3 regions of the Kitasatospora sp. NPDC093806 genome follow, and region 1 is predicted to be linked to each of the others. Evidence: predicted binding sites of a transcription regulator. Region 1 holds the regulator's gene; each other region holds the start of a gene.

Region 1 (4,516 bases):
ATCCGGGTGCCGTTGTCGACACCGGCGGGGATCTTGACGGTCAGGGTGCGGCGGGCGCGGACCCGGCCGTCGCCGGCGCACTCCGGGCACGGGGTCGGCACGACGGTGCCGAAGCCCTGGCACTGCGGGCAGGGCCGGGAGGTCATGACCTGGCCCAGGAAGGACCGGGTGACCTGGGAGACCTCGCCCTTGCCGCGGCACATGTCACAGGTCTGCGCGGAGGTGCCGGGGGCCGCGCCCTCGCCGCTGCAGGTGGTGCAGGTGACGGCGGTGTCGACCTGGAGCTCCTTGGTGGTGCCGAACGCGGCCTCCTCCAGGGTGATCTCCAACCGGATCATGGCGTCCTGGCCGCGCCGGGTCCGCGAACGCGGGCCGCGCTGGCCGGAGGCGGCGCCGAAGAAGGCGTCCATGATGTCGGAGAAGCCGAAGCCCGCCGCGCCCGCGCCGAAGCCGCCCGCGCCGCCCCCGCCGTTCGGCGAGAGCGGGTCGCCGCCGAGGTCGTAGACCTGGCGCTTCTGCGGATCGGAGAGCACCTCGTAGGCGGCGTTGATCTCCTTGAACCGCTCCTGCGTCTTCGGGTCCGGGTTGACGTCCGGGTGCAGTTCGCGTGCCAGGCGCCGGAACGCCTTCTTGATCTCGTCCTGCCCCGCATCCCGTCGGACGCCGAGTACCGCGTAGTAGTCCGTGGCCACCAAATGCTCCGCTTGTTCCGCCTGTAAGAGTGCTTGCGATTCAGGGCGCCGTTAAGTCTTTTAACGGCACCCGTTCCTACGACTCGGCCAGGATCTGGCCCACGTACCGTGCCACCGCTCGCACCGCCCCCATTGTGCCCGGGTAGTCCATCCGGGTCGGACCGATCACACCCAGCTTGGCCACGCTCTCGTCGCCCGAACCGTAACCGACCGAGACGATCGAGGTGGAATTCAGCCCCTCGTAGGCGTTCTCGCGGCCGATCCGGACCGTCATCCCCGCGTCCGCGGTCTCACCCAGGAGGCGGAGCAGGACGACCTGCTCCTCCAGCGCCTCCAGCACCGGCTGGATGGTCAGCGGGAAGTCGTGGCCGAAGCGGGTCAGGTTGGCCGTGCCGGCCAGCATGATCCGCTCCTCGTTCTGCTCGGCGAGCGTCTCGAAGAGCGTCGCCAGCACGGTCGAGACGGTCGGCCGGTCGGCCGCCTCGAACAGCGCGGGCAGCTCCTCCAGCAGCCCCGGCACGTCCGGCAGCCGCTGGCCGGCCGCCCGCGTGTTGATCCGGCTCCGCAGGTCCGCCAGGACGGTCTCGCCGACCGAGCCCGGGCAGTCGACCATCCGCTGCTCGACCCGGCCGGTGTTGGTGATCAGCACCAGCATCACCTTGGCCGGGGCCAGCGCCACCAGCTCGATGTGCCGCACCGTGGAACGGGTCAGCGAGGGGTACTGCACCACCGCGACCTGGCGGGTCAGCTGGGCCAGCAGCCGCACGGTACGGGCGACCACGTCGTCGAGGTCCACCGCGCCGTCCAGGAAGTGCCGGATCGCCCGCCGCTCGGGCGCGCTCATCGGCTTGACCTCCGCCAGCCGGTCGACGAACAGGCGGTACCCCTTGTCGGTGGGGATCCGCCCGGCGCTGGTGTGCGGCTGGTGGATGAAGCCGTCCTCCTCCAGCGCCGCCATGTCGTTGCGGACGGTCGCCGGGGAGACCCCGAGGTTGTGCCGCTCCACCAGGGCCTTGGAGCCGACCGGCTCCTCCGTCCCCACGTAGTCCTGGACGATCGCGCGAAGCACCGCGAGCTTGCGGTCGTCGAGCTGGCGGACCTCACCGGCCATGGGGCACGCACCTCCGTCTGCACGCGTTGTCCGTTGTGACATGTGTCCGTTTCCGAGCGGTTCGAGCCGATCCGGCAAGGCCCCGGTCTTGGCACTCTGAACACACGAGTGCCAGAACCGTACCTGCCAGTGTAAGGCCCGGGTCCGACGGCAGGAACGGCCCGGCCGGGGTGATCCTGCCCGCAATCCGCGCCGCGCGGGTGATGCCGCCGGCCCGGCCGGGTGGCAGCATCGAAAGCGGACGGCGAACGGAGGACCAGCGATGTCGAGCCCGGGCCAGCCAACCCGATTCGCCCCGGACCGCGGCCTGACCGGCCGGATGGTCGGGACGATGTTCCTGATCGGCCTGCTGTACGTCGGATTCACCGGCCTGCTGATCGTGCTGCTGCGCGGCGCCTGGCCGATCGTGGTCCTGATCTCCGGCGGCCTGTTCGTCGCCCAGTTCTGGTTCAGCGACAAGATCACCGAACGGGCGATGGGCGCCCGCCCCGTCACCCCCGAGCAGTACCCGCAGCTGCACGGCGCCGTCGACCGGCTCTGCGCGCTCGCCGACATGCCCAAACCCCGGGTCGCGGTCACCGACACCGACATGCCGAACGCCTTCGCCACCGGCCGCAACCCGAACAACGCGGTGGTCTGCGTCACCACCGGCCTGCTGCGCCGGCTCGAACCGGAGGAGCTGGAGGGCGTGCTCGCCCACGAGCTGTCGCACGTCGCCCACCGGGACGTCGCCGTCATGACGGTGGCCGGCTTCCTCGGCGTGCTGGCCGGCGCGATGACCCGGATCGCCATGTACGGCGGCTTCCTCGGCGGCCGCAACAACAACGACTCCAACGCCGCGATCGCCGCCCTGGTCATCCCGCTGGTGTCGGTCGCCGTGTACGCGATCAGCTTCCTGCTGACCCGGCTGCTCTCCCGCTACCGCGAACTGGCCGCCGACCGGGCCGCCGCCCAGCTCACCGGCCGGCCCAGCGCGCTCGCCTCCGCGCTCACCAAGGTCACCGGCCAGATCGCCGCCATCCCGACCAAGGACCTGCGGCAGGCCCAGGCCTACAACGCCTTCTACTTCGCCCCCGCGCTGAGCGCCCGGGAGGCCGCCACCCAGCTGTTCTCCACCCACCCGACGCTGGAGAAGCGACTGGCCCAGCTGGCCGAGATCTCCACCCGGCTCGGCCACTGAGACACCCCTCCCCCGCCCCCGCCCCGGGAAAGGACCGCCGTGGGAATCCTGGACGCGCTGTTCGGCCGCACCAAGCCCGTCAAACCCGACCTCGACCAGCTGTTCGGCGTGCCCTCCGCCGCCCTCACCCTCGAAGCCGGGGCCGGCTTCCGGCCCACCGGGATCGGCTCGGTCTGCTTCGCCTCCGTCGAGGGCGGCGCCTTCGACGAGGTCGAACGGCAGGTCCGGGCCCTGCTCGACGCCGACACCGGCCGCGGCGGCGTCCCCGTGGAGGCGTCCACCGACGCCTACGGCTACTCCTGGCTGCTCGCCCGGCACGCCCCCGAGGAGCTCCCGGAACTCGTCAACGACCTGCACGCGGTCAACAGCGAACTGGAGGCCAACGGCTTCGGCCCGCAGCTGCTCTGCTCGCTGATCGGCTTCCGCGACGCCCGGGAGCGGCCGCTGGCCCTGGTCTACCTGTACAAGCGCGCCGCGTTCTACCCCTTCGCGCCGCTGCCCGGCGGCGCGGAGAAGCGCGACAGCCCGCTGGAGCTCCAGGTCAACGCGCTGCTCGGGAACGACCTGCGGCTGGAGAAGGACCTCACCCGCTGGTTCCCGGTCTGGGGCGCCCCCGGGCTGTGAAAATCCGGTGGCCCCACCGGCGCGCTCCCCCTAGGGTCCGCCCGTGATCAACTGGAGCGCGATCGAGTCCGCCGACCCCACCCCCGAGACCCTCGCCGCCGTGAGCGCCGCCCTGCGCTCGCCCGACCCGCACGTGCGCGACAGCCTCGCCTACGAACAGCTGTGCCGCTGGGTGCCCCTCCTCACCCCCGAGCAGCGCCTCGCGCTCGGCGACGAGATGGCCGAACGCCTCACCGACCCCGAGATCCAGGCCCGCACCTTCGCCCCGCTCGTCCTCGCCGACCTCGTCGACCTCGGCGCCTACCGCCCGGCCTGGCTGGAGGCCTTCGCCCACTGGTACGTCGGCGAGACCGACCTGCGCGGCTTCGACCCCGAACTCGGCTGGCTGCACGCCGTCGCGCACGGCGCCGACCTGCTGGCCGCCCTCGGCCGCGGCCCCCTGCTCGCCGACCCGACCCCGCTGCTGGACCTGGTCACCGCCCGGCTGCTCGCCCCCACCGACCACGTGCTGGACGCCATGGAGGACGACCGGCTCGGCCGCGCCGTCGCCCAGATCCTCACCCGGCCGGACCTGACCGAACGCCAGGCGCTCGACTGGCTCGACCCGATCGCGGCGCAGCCGCCGCGCCGCCCGTCCGCGACCACCGGCGCCGTGCCCGCCGTCGTCTCCAACACCCTGCGCACGCTGCGGATGGTGTACGTGCTCGCCGACCGGGGCGTGCGGACGGAACGCGGCGCCGACCCCGTGCCGCTGCCGCACTCCGCCGCCCTGCGGGCGCGGATCGCCGGGATCCTGGTGCTGAACTCGCCGTTCACGGGCTGACGCCTCGTAGACTCCGGGACATGCGCAGCCGCTCGTACGGACCCGACCTGACCCCGCCGTGGAAGAAGCAGGCCCCCGCCCCGGAG
Region 2 (4,516 bases), on a different contig from region 1:
CGGTGGCCTCCTCGTCCAGCGCGGGGAGGACGACGCTGACGGTGCCGGCCGGGCCGAGCGCGCGCTTGGCCGCCAGCAGGGTGTCCACCGGGCGGTCGGCCGCGCGCCACGAGCGTCGGCGCAGCCAGGACGCCGTCTCGGGGGGGAGCGCGGGGATCGGTTCGGCGGGCACGGTCTCTCCTCGACGAGGTGGGGTGGGACGGGTCATCTCGCGTGGCGGACGGTCCCGTTCGGGGTTGACGCCTTCGGATACAGTCTTCGTACAGCGGTCGGACCTTCGCACGCCGGGGTCACCGCTGAGCACGACCACAACTTCACAGAGCTCATCCAGAGGGACTGAGGGAACGGCCCGTTGACGTCCCGGCAACCTTCTCGCTCGGCTGTCGTCGACAGGCCCCGGCGGGACAGGTGCCAATTCCGGCCTGTGGCGCGACCGCGTCACGGGGAAGATGAGGAGAGAGGCCTCCGCCCATCATGGCTATCGACACAGCTGCACCTGTCACCGTTGACCTCGGCCCCGCCGCCGCGCTGTCCTGTCGCGAGTGCGGCACCCGCTTCCCGCTCGGTCCCAGCTTCGCCTGTGTGGAGTGCTTCGGCCCGCTGGAGATCGCCTACGAGTTCGGCAGCGCGGGCGCGGAGGAGCTGCGCAAGCGGATCGAGGCCGGTCCGGCGTCGATCTGGCGGTACGCGCCGCTGCTCCCGGTCCCGGCCGACGTGGCGACCAAGCCCAACCTCAACCCCGGCTGGACCCCGCTGGTGAAGGCCGACAACCTGGGCCGCGAGCTCGGGTTCACCGCCCGGCTGCACGTCAAGGACGACTCCGGCAACCCGACGCACTCCTTCAAGGACCGCGTGGTGGCCTGCGCGATCGAGGCGGCCCGGGCGTTCGGCTACACCACGCTGTCCTGCTCGTCGACCGGCAACCTGGCCGGCGCGGTGGGCGCGGCGGCGGCCCGGGCGGGTTTCAAGTCCTGCGTGTTCATCCCGCACGACCTGGAGCAGGGCAAGGTCGTGATGGCCGGGGTGTACGGCGGCGAGCTGGTCGGCATCGAGGGCAACTACGACGACGTGAACCGGTTCTGCTCGGAGCTGATCGGCGACCCGGCCGGCGAGGGCTGGGGCTTCGTCAACGTCAACCTGCGGCCGTACTACGGCGAGGGCTCCAAGACGCTGGCGTACGAGATCTGCGAGCAGCTGGGCTGGCGGCTGCCGGAGCAGATCGTCATCCCGATCGCCTCGGGCTCGCAGCTCACCAAGATCGACAAGGGGCTGCAGGAGCTGATCAAGCTCGGCCTGGTCGAGGACCGGCCGTACCGGATCTTCGGCGCCCAGGCGGCGGGCTGCTCGCCGGTGTCGGCGGCGTTCAAGGCCGGCCAGGATGTGATTCGCCCGGTCAAGCCGGACACCATCGCCAAGTCGCTGGCGATCGGCAACCCGGCCGACGGCCCGTACGTGCTGGACATCGCCCGGCGCACCGGCGGCGCGGTGGAGGACGTGACGGACGAGGAGGTCGTGGCGGCGATCCGGCTGCTGGCCCGGACCGAGGGCATCTTCGCCGAGACCGCCGGCGGGGTGACCGTCGGCGTGCTGAAGAAGCTGGTCGAGACCGGGCAGCTGGACCCGGCGAAGGAGACCGTCGCGATCAACACCGGCGACGGCCTGAAGACCCTCGACGCCGTCTCCGAGGCCGGGATGACCGCCGTCATCCGGCCGACCCTGGAGGCCTTCCGCGGCGCCGGCCTGGCGTCCGACTGACCTCGCCCCACCCCCGCCCCGCCCCGCACCCCCGCGTTTGAGCCCCCGCACCGAGGAGACCCCCATGAGCGCCAGCGTCCGTATCCCGACCATCCTGCGCACCTACACCGGCGGCGCCGGCGAGGTGCCCGCCGAGGGCGCCACCCTGGGCGAGGTCATCGCCGACCTGGAGAAGAACCACGCCGGGATCGCCGCCCGCATCCTGGACGACACGGGCAAGCTGCGCCGCTTCGTCAACGTCTACGTGAACGACGACGACGTGCGGTTCGCCGAGGGCCTGGCGACCGAGATCAAGGACGGCGCGAACGTCTCGATCATCCCGGCGGTCGCCGGCGGCTGCTGAGCCGCTGCCGCGCGCCCGTCCCGCTCGCCGGTCCCGCTGGTCCCAACCGCCCGCCGCGCGCCGTTCCCGGCCGCCCGCAGTACGGAATTCCGTCCTGCGGGCGGCCGCGCGCATTTTGGCGGGAATATTCTCGGCCCTGGTCGGAGTAAAGTGTCGCTCTACCGGGAACAGGGGCGCCCCACCCCTGTGGATCGGTCGCTCCGGGAACGAATCCATCGCACCGGCACCGCGGCCGGCGTCCGGCCGGCGAGACCGGTGGCGGGCCCCGGGCCGGGAAACATGTCAGGCCGGTGTCAGAATTCCGGCAGGGATTTTGGGTATTACGTCCGCTATGTCCGGCAGGAATCGCGGCTTTTCTTCCGATTGCTCCCGTGCTGTCCCTTGGCCTTCCGAGGGAATTCCCCGCCATTGACCCTGTTGCAGAGGGCGTCGATCCGGATACATTCAGCCGCGGTCGACGCAATCGCCCGTTCGCCGGATGCCGTTCGGCGGCATCGGGGGGATTGTGGCGTGCGCGGCTGCGCCCAGGGGGGGTTCCCCGGGCCGGCCTCCAACCAGACCCACGCCCGCAGACCTGCGGGCGCGTGAAGGGCCAGCACAGCACTAGGGGAGTTCGGAATGGCTCAGGGCACCGTCAAGTGGTTCAACGCGGAGAAGGGCTACGGCTTCATCGCGGTCGACGGTGGTGCGGACGTCTTCGTCCACTACAGCGCGATCCAGATGGACGGCTACCGCACCCTTGAGGAGGGCCAGCGGGTCGAGTTCGAGATCTCTCAGGGGCAGAAGGGCCCGCAGGCGGACATGGTCCGCGCGGCGGTCTGACCTTTCCGACACCCAGGAGTTCGGCTCGGCCCATCGGCTGGTGCGCCTCTTGCTTCACGACGGGCCCGTGCGACCTCGGTCGCCCGGGCCCGTCGGCATGTCCGGAGCGGGCCGGCCGGTGCCCGGCGGACGCCCGCCGAGCACCTGATCCACGGCTCGCGGGTTGGCGATTGGGCTTGCACTCACCCACCCAGAGTGCTAATCATTGGCGTTAGCACTCACAGCGTGAGAGTGACAGCGGACCGGGTCGGTGAGGCCCCCGGGAGCGGTAGGGGAAAGGACCCCCGCACACCAGGGCCGTCCGTCGCGGGCACCCCTTGGTCCGAGCAGTCGACCGTGTCCCGGAGGACCACTTCTGATGGCCAAGATCATCGCCTTTGATGAGGAAGCTCGCCGCGGCCTTGAGCGTGGCATGAACCAGCTCGCCGACGCGGTGAAGGTCACGCTCGGCCCCAAGGGCCGCAACGTCGTGCTGGAGAAGAAGTGGGGCGCCCCCACGATCACCAACGACGGTGTCTCCATCGCCAAGGAGATCGAGCTCGAGGACCCCTACGAGAAGATCGGCGCGGAGCTCGTCAAGGAGGTCGCCAAGAAGACCGACGACGTCGCGGGTGACGGCACCACCACCGCCACCGTGCTGGCCCAGGCGCTCGTCCGCGAGGGTCTGCGCAACGTCGCCGCCGGCGCCAACCCGATGGCCCTGAAGCGCGGTATCGAGAAGGCCGTCGCCGCCGTCTCGGACCAGCTGCTGGCCCAGGCCAAGGACGTGGAGACCAAGGAGCAGATCGCCTCCACCGCCTCCATCTCGGCCGCCGACACCCAGATCGGCGAGCTCATCGCCGAGGCCATGGACAAGGTCGGCAAGGAAGGCGTCATCACCGTCGAGGAGAGCAACACCTTCGGTCTGGAGCTTGAGCTCACCGAGGGCATGCGCTTCGACAAGGGCTACATCTCGGCCTACTTCGCCACCGACCTGGAGCGTATGGAGACCTCGTTCGAGGACCCCTACATCCTGATCGCCAACTCCAAGATCGGCTCGGTCAAGGACCTGCTGCCGCTGCTGGAGAAGGTCATGCAGAGCGGCAAGCCGCTCGTCATCATCGCCGAGGACGTCGAGGGCGAGGCCCTGTCGACCCTGGTCGTGAACAAGATCCGCGGCACCTTCAAGTCCGTCGCCGTCAAGGCCCCGGGCTTCGGCGACCGCCGCAAGGCCATGCTCCAGGACATCGCCATCCTCACCGGCGGCACCGTGATCTCCGAGGAGGTCGGCCTGAAGCTGGAGAACGCCGGCGTCGACCTGCTGGGCACCGCCCGCAAGGTGGTCATCACCAAGGACGAGACCACCATCGTCGACGGTGGCGGCGACAGCGAGCAGGTCGCGGGCCGCGTGAGCCAGATCCGCGCCGAGATCGAGAACAGCGACTCGGACTACGACCGCGAGAAGCTCCAGGAGCGCCTCGCCAAGCTGGCCGGCGGCGTGGCCGTCATCAAGGCCGGCGCGGCCACCGAGGTGGAGCTCAAGGAGCGCAAGCACCGCATCGAGGACGCCGTCCGCAACGCCAAGGCCGCCGTCGAGGAGGGCATCGTCGCCGGTGG
Region 3 (4,516 bases), on a different contig from region 1:
GCGCCCCCGAGGCGGCGTGCACCGCCACCGTCGCCACCCCGTCCGGGCGCACCGAGGCCAGCGCCAGCCCGGGCAGCACCGCGACCCCCAGGCCGGCGGCCACCAGCCCGACCACCGCCGGGTAGTCGTCGGTCGCGAAGTCGATCCGCGGCTCGAAGCCGGCGCCCGCGCAGAGCTCCACCAGGTGCCCCCGGCACTGCGGGCAGCCGGCGATCCACTGCTCCTGCGCCAGCTCGGCCAGCCGCACCGGCCCACCGCGCCCGGCCAGCCGGTGCCCGGCGGGCAGCAGGCCGACCAGCGGGTCGTCCAGCAGCGGGGTGACCACCAGATCGGACCAGTCGGCGCCCGCGCTCAGCTGCTGGGCCTCCAGGTTGGCCTCGGCCCGGGCCTCCCGCGGCGTCCCGTGCGCGGGCGCGGGCGCCGGCGCACCGGTCGTCCCGGGGGCCTGCGGGTAGCGGAAGGCGAGCGCGACCTCGCACTCGCCGCCGCGCAGCATCGCCAGCGACTCCGGCGGTTCGGCCTCGACCAGCGACACGCGCACCCCCGGATGGCTGTCCCGCAGCCGGGCGACGGCGGGCGGCACCAGAGTGGAACTCGCGGTCGGGAAGGAGACCAGACGGACCCGTCCGGCCCGCAGTCCGGCGATCGCCGCCACCTCCTCCTCGGCGGCGGAGAGCCCGGCGAGGATCCCGGTGGCATGCTTGAGCAGCACCCGTCCGGCCTCGCTCAGCTGCATCCCGCGACCCGAACGGACCACCAGCGGGGTGTCGACGGACTTCTCCAGGGCCTTCATCTGCTGGCTGATGGCGGGCTGCGTACAGCCCAGCTCGCGGGCGGCCGCGGAGAAGGAGCCGGTGCGGGCGACGGCACGCAGGACGCGCAGGTGGCGGGCCTCGATCATGCCCCAAAGATATAAGAGAATCTTTGCAACGCGCAAAATTCAACTGATAGTTGAAGGGTGGAGCAACGCCGGAGGCCCGGCCCGCCTCCCCTGACGGGGTGCGGACCGGGCCTCCGGTCGAGCGCTACCGGCCTCAGTGCGAGTGGCCGTGGCCGCCGTGCGAGTGGCCGTTGTCGGCCTCCTCTTCCTTCTTCTCCACCACGAGGGTCTCGGTGGTGAGCAGCAGGGAGGCGATCGAGGCGGCGTTCTCCAGGGCGGAGCGGGTGACCTTGACCGGGTCGATGACGCCGGCCTTCACCAGGTCGCCGTACTCGCCGGTGGCGGCGTTGTAGCCCTGGCCGAGCTCCAGGTCGGCGACCTTGGAGGTGATGACGTAGCCCTCCAGGCCGGCGTTCTGGGCGATCCAGCGCAGCGGCTCGTGCAGCGCCTTGCGGACGACCGCGACACCGGTGGCCTCGTCACCCGACAGGCCCAGGCCGCCGTCCAGCACCTTGGCGGCGTGGACCAGGGAGGCGCCACCGCCGGCGACGATGCCCTCCTCGACCGCGGCACGGGTCGCCGAGATGGCGTCCTCCAGGCGGTGCTTGCGCTCCTTCAGCTCCACCTCGGTGGCGGCACCGACGCGGATGACGCAGACGCCGCCGGCCAGCTTGGCCAGGCGCTCCTGCAGCTTCTCGCGGTCCCAGTCCGAGTCGGTGTTGGCGATCTCGCCCTTGATCTGGGCGACGCGGCCGGCCACGGCCTCGGCGTCACCGGCACCGTCGACGACCGTGGTCTCGTCCTTGGTGATGGTCACGCGGCGGGCGGAGCCCAGCACGTCCAGACCGGCCTGGTCGAGCTTGAGGCCGACCTCCTCGGAGATCACGGTGCCGCCGGTCAGGGTGGCCAGGTCGCCCAGGATCGCCTTGCGGCGGTCGCCGAAGCCGGGGGCCTTGACGGCCACCGCGTTGAAGGTGCCGCGGATCTTGTTGACCACGAGGGTGGACAGCGCCTCGCCGTCGACGTCCTCGGCGATGATCAGCAGCGGGCGGGAGGTGCCGCCCTGCAGGATCTTCTCCAGCAGCGGCAGCAGCTCCTGGATGGAGGAGATCTTGCCCTGGTTGATCAGGATGTACGGGTCCTCGAGGACCGCCTCCTGACGCTCCGCGTCGGTGACGAAGTACGGCGACAGGTAGCCCTTGTCGAACTGCATGCCCTCGGTGAAGTCCAGCTCCACGCCGAAGGTGTTCGACTCCTCGACGGTGATGACACCGTCCTTGCCGACCTTGTCGATCGCCTCGGCGATCAGCTCGCCGACCTGGGCGTCCTGGGCGGAGAGGGTCGCGACGGCGGCGACGTCGTCCTTGCCCTCGATCTCGCGGGCGACCGAGAGCAGGTGCTCGGAGACGGCGGCGACGGCCTTGTCGATGCCCTTCTTCAGAGCGGCCGGGCCGGCGCCGGCGGCGACGTTGCGCAGACCCTCGTTGACCAGGGCCTGGGCCAGCACGGTGGCGGTGGTGGTGCCGTCACCCGCGACGTCGTTGGTCTTGGTGGCGACCTCCTTGACGAGCTGCGCGCCAAGGTTCTCGTACGGGTCGTCGAGCTCGACCTCACGGGCGATGGTGACGCCGTCGTTGGTGATGGTCGGGGCGCCGAACTTCTTGTCGATGACGACGTTGCGGCCCTTGGGGCCGATGGTCACCTTGACGGTGTCGGCCAGCTTGTTGACACCGCGCTCCAGCGAGCGGCGGGCGTCCTCGTCGAACTGCAGGATCTTCGCCATGTTCCCTATTCCCTCGGGGCTGCGGCCGTCGCGGCGGCCGCCGGACTACGTGAACCAACAACCACGCCCCGGGCCCCTGTCACTTGGGACACGGATCCGGGGCGGGCTGGAACGTCTTACTTCTCGATGATCGCGAGAACGTCGCGGGCGGAGAGCACCAGGTACTCCTCGCCCTGGTACTTCACCTCGGTGCCGCCGTACTTCGAGTACAGGACGATGTCACCCACGGCGACGTCGAGCGGCAGACGCTGGCCGTCCTCGAAGCGGCCCGGGCCGACGGCCAGGACGACGCCCTCCTGGGGCTTCTCCTTGGCGGTGTCCGGGATAACCAGGCCGGAGGCCGTGGTGGTCTCGGCGTCGAGCGGCTGGACCACGATGCGGTCCTCGAGCGGCTTGATGGCAACCTTGCTGCTGGTGGTCACGTCCGAGCTCCCCTTCGGAGATTACGGGGTTTTCTAACGGGTAGGTGGCGAACCTGCGAGCCTGCCGTCGCGGGGGTCAGGCACACGTCTTCGCGTTAGCACTCCCCTGGTGGGGAGTGCTAGTGACGACCATAGGCCGCGGTTAGCACTCAGTCAACCAGAGTGCCAACGACGCGCCCTGGCGGTTCCGGTCGGCCCGCTCGGCCGGGCCCGGCCGAGCGGGGAGAATGGGCGGGTGGAGAACGACGATCTGCGGGACCTGTTGACCGGGCGGGGCCAGGAGCTGCTCGCCGAGCTGCGGGACTTCGCGCCCGGGGAGGAGCTGGCGCTGGCCACCCGGCTGCGCAAGGAGCACCCCGCCGAGCTGGTGTCGGCCGCCTTCGGGCAGGCCCGGCTGCGGCAGCGGGCCCGGGCCAAGTTCGGCGCGGACGCCGACCTGATGTACTTCACGCCCAACGGCGTCGAGCAGTCCACCCGGCGCAGCGTCGCCGAGTGGCGGGCGGAGCGGTTCGCCGGGCTCGGCGTGCGGCGGCTGGCCGACCTCTGCTGCGGGATCGGCGGCGACGTCCTGGCGCTGGCCCGGGCCGGCATCGAGGTGCTCGCGGTCGACCGGGACCCGGCCGCCTGCGCCGCCCTCGCCGCCAACGCGGCCGCGCTGGGCGTGGCCGAGCTGGTCGAGGTGCGCTGCGCGGACGTCGCCGACGTCGACGTCAGCGGCTGCGACGCGGTGTTCACCGACCCGGCCCGGCGCACCTCGCGCGGGCGGGTCTTCGACCCCGAGGCGTACGCGCCGCCGCTGTCCTGGGCGATCGAGGCCGGCCGGCGGACCCGGATCGGCGCGCTCAAGGTGGCGCCGGGCATCCCGCACGAGGCGGTGCCGGCCGACGCGGAGGCGGAGTGGGTCTCCGACCACGGCGACGTCAAGGAGGCCGTGCTCTGGTTCGGCACCGGCGCGCGGAGCCCGCACCGGGCCACCCTGCTGCCGCAGCGGGCCAGCCTGGCCGGCGGCGACCTGCCCGACCCGCCGGCCGGCCCGGTCGGCCGCTACCTGTACGAGCCGGACGGCGCGGTGATCCGCGCCCACCTGGTCGCCGAGGTCGCCGGGCAGGTGAACGGGCGGCTGATCGACCCGAAGATCGCCTATCTGACCTCGGACGAGTTGGTCGACACCCCGTACGCGCACGCCTTCGAGCTGACCGACGTGCTGCCGTTCCACATCAAGAAGCTGAAGGCGCTGCTGCGCGAGCGGGGCGTCGGCACGGTGGTGATCAAGAAGCGCGGGATGGCGATCACCCCGGAGGAGCTGCGCCGTCAGCTGAAGCCCACCGGCCCGAACACGGTCACGGTGATCCTCAGCCGCACCGACCACGGCCCGCTGATGATGCTCGGCCAGCCGGTGACCGGACCGGCCGCGGCCGTCCGGGAGGCGGG

What was found. The regulator HrcA, encoded in region 1, represses chaperone genes, less so after heat shock. The targets are predictions, from matches to a motif close to TTNGCACTCNGNNNNNCNGAGTGCNAA.
Region 2: a site for HrcA is predicted at 3,096-3,122, ahead of groL (chaperonin GroEL). Genes of this name have one in related genera too.
Region 3: a site for HrcA is predicted at 3,228-3,254, ahead of groES (co-chaperone GroES). Genes of this name have one in related genera too.

The regions. Positions count from the first base shown of each region.
Region 1 is NZ_JBFBDO010000013.1:16,681-21,196, reverse strand. Features, by position in the region: gene dnaJ (molecular chaperone DnaJ) at 1-692, opposite strand, end outside; gene hrcA (heat-inducible transcriptional repressor HrcA) at 769-1,803, opposite strand; gene htpX (zinc metalloprotease HtpX) at 2,066-2,983, shown strand; gene AB0N76_RS10085 (hypothetical protein) at 3,023-3,607, shown strand; gene AB0N76_RS10080 (DUF2785 domain-containing protein) at 3,651-4,430, shown strand; gene AB0N76_RS10075 (DUF3097 domain-containing protein) at 4,451-4,516, shown strand, end outside.
Region 2 is NZ_JBFBDO010000014.1:22,055-26,570, reverse strand. Features, by position in the region: gene AB0N76_RS10650 (glucosyl-3-phosphoglycerate synthase) at 1-172, opposite strand, end outside; SAM riboswitch class I at 321-456, shown strand; gene thrC (threonine synthase) at 475-1,755, shown strand; gene AB0N76_RS10640 (MoaD/ThiS family protein) at 1,820-2,098, shown strand; gene AB0N76_RS10635 (cold-shock protein) at 2,717-2,920, shown strand; gene groL (chaperonin GroEL) at 3,279-4,516, shown strand, end outside.
Region 3 is NZ_JBFBDO010000005.1:121,209-125,724, reverse strand. Features, by position in the region: gene AB0N76_RS05840 (LysR family transcriptional regulator) at 1-901, opposite strand, end outside; gene groL (chaperonin GroEL) at 1,035-2,663, opposite strand; gene groES (co-chaperone GroES) at 2,780-3,085, opposite strand; gene AB0N76_RS05825 (class I SAM-dependent methyltransferase) at 3,321-4,516, shown strand, end outside.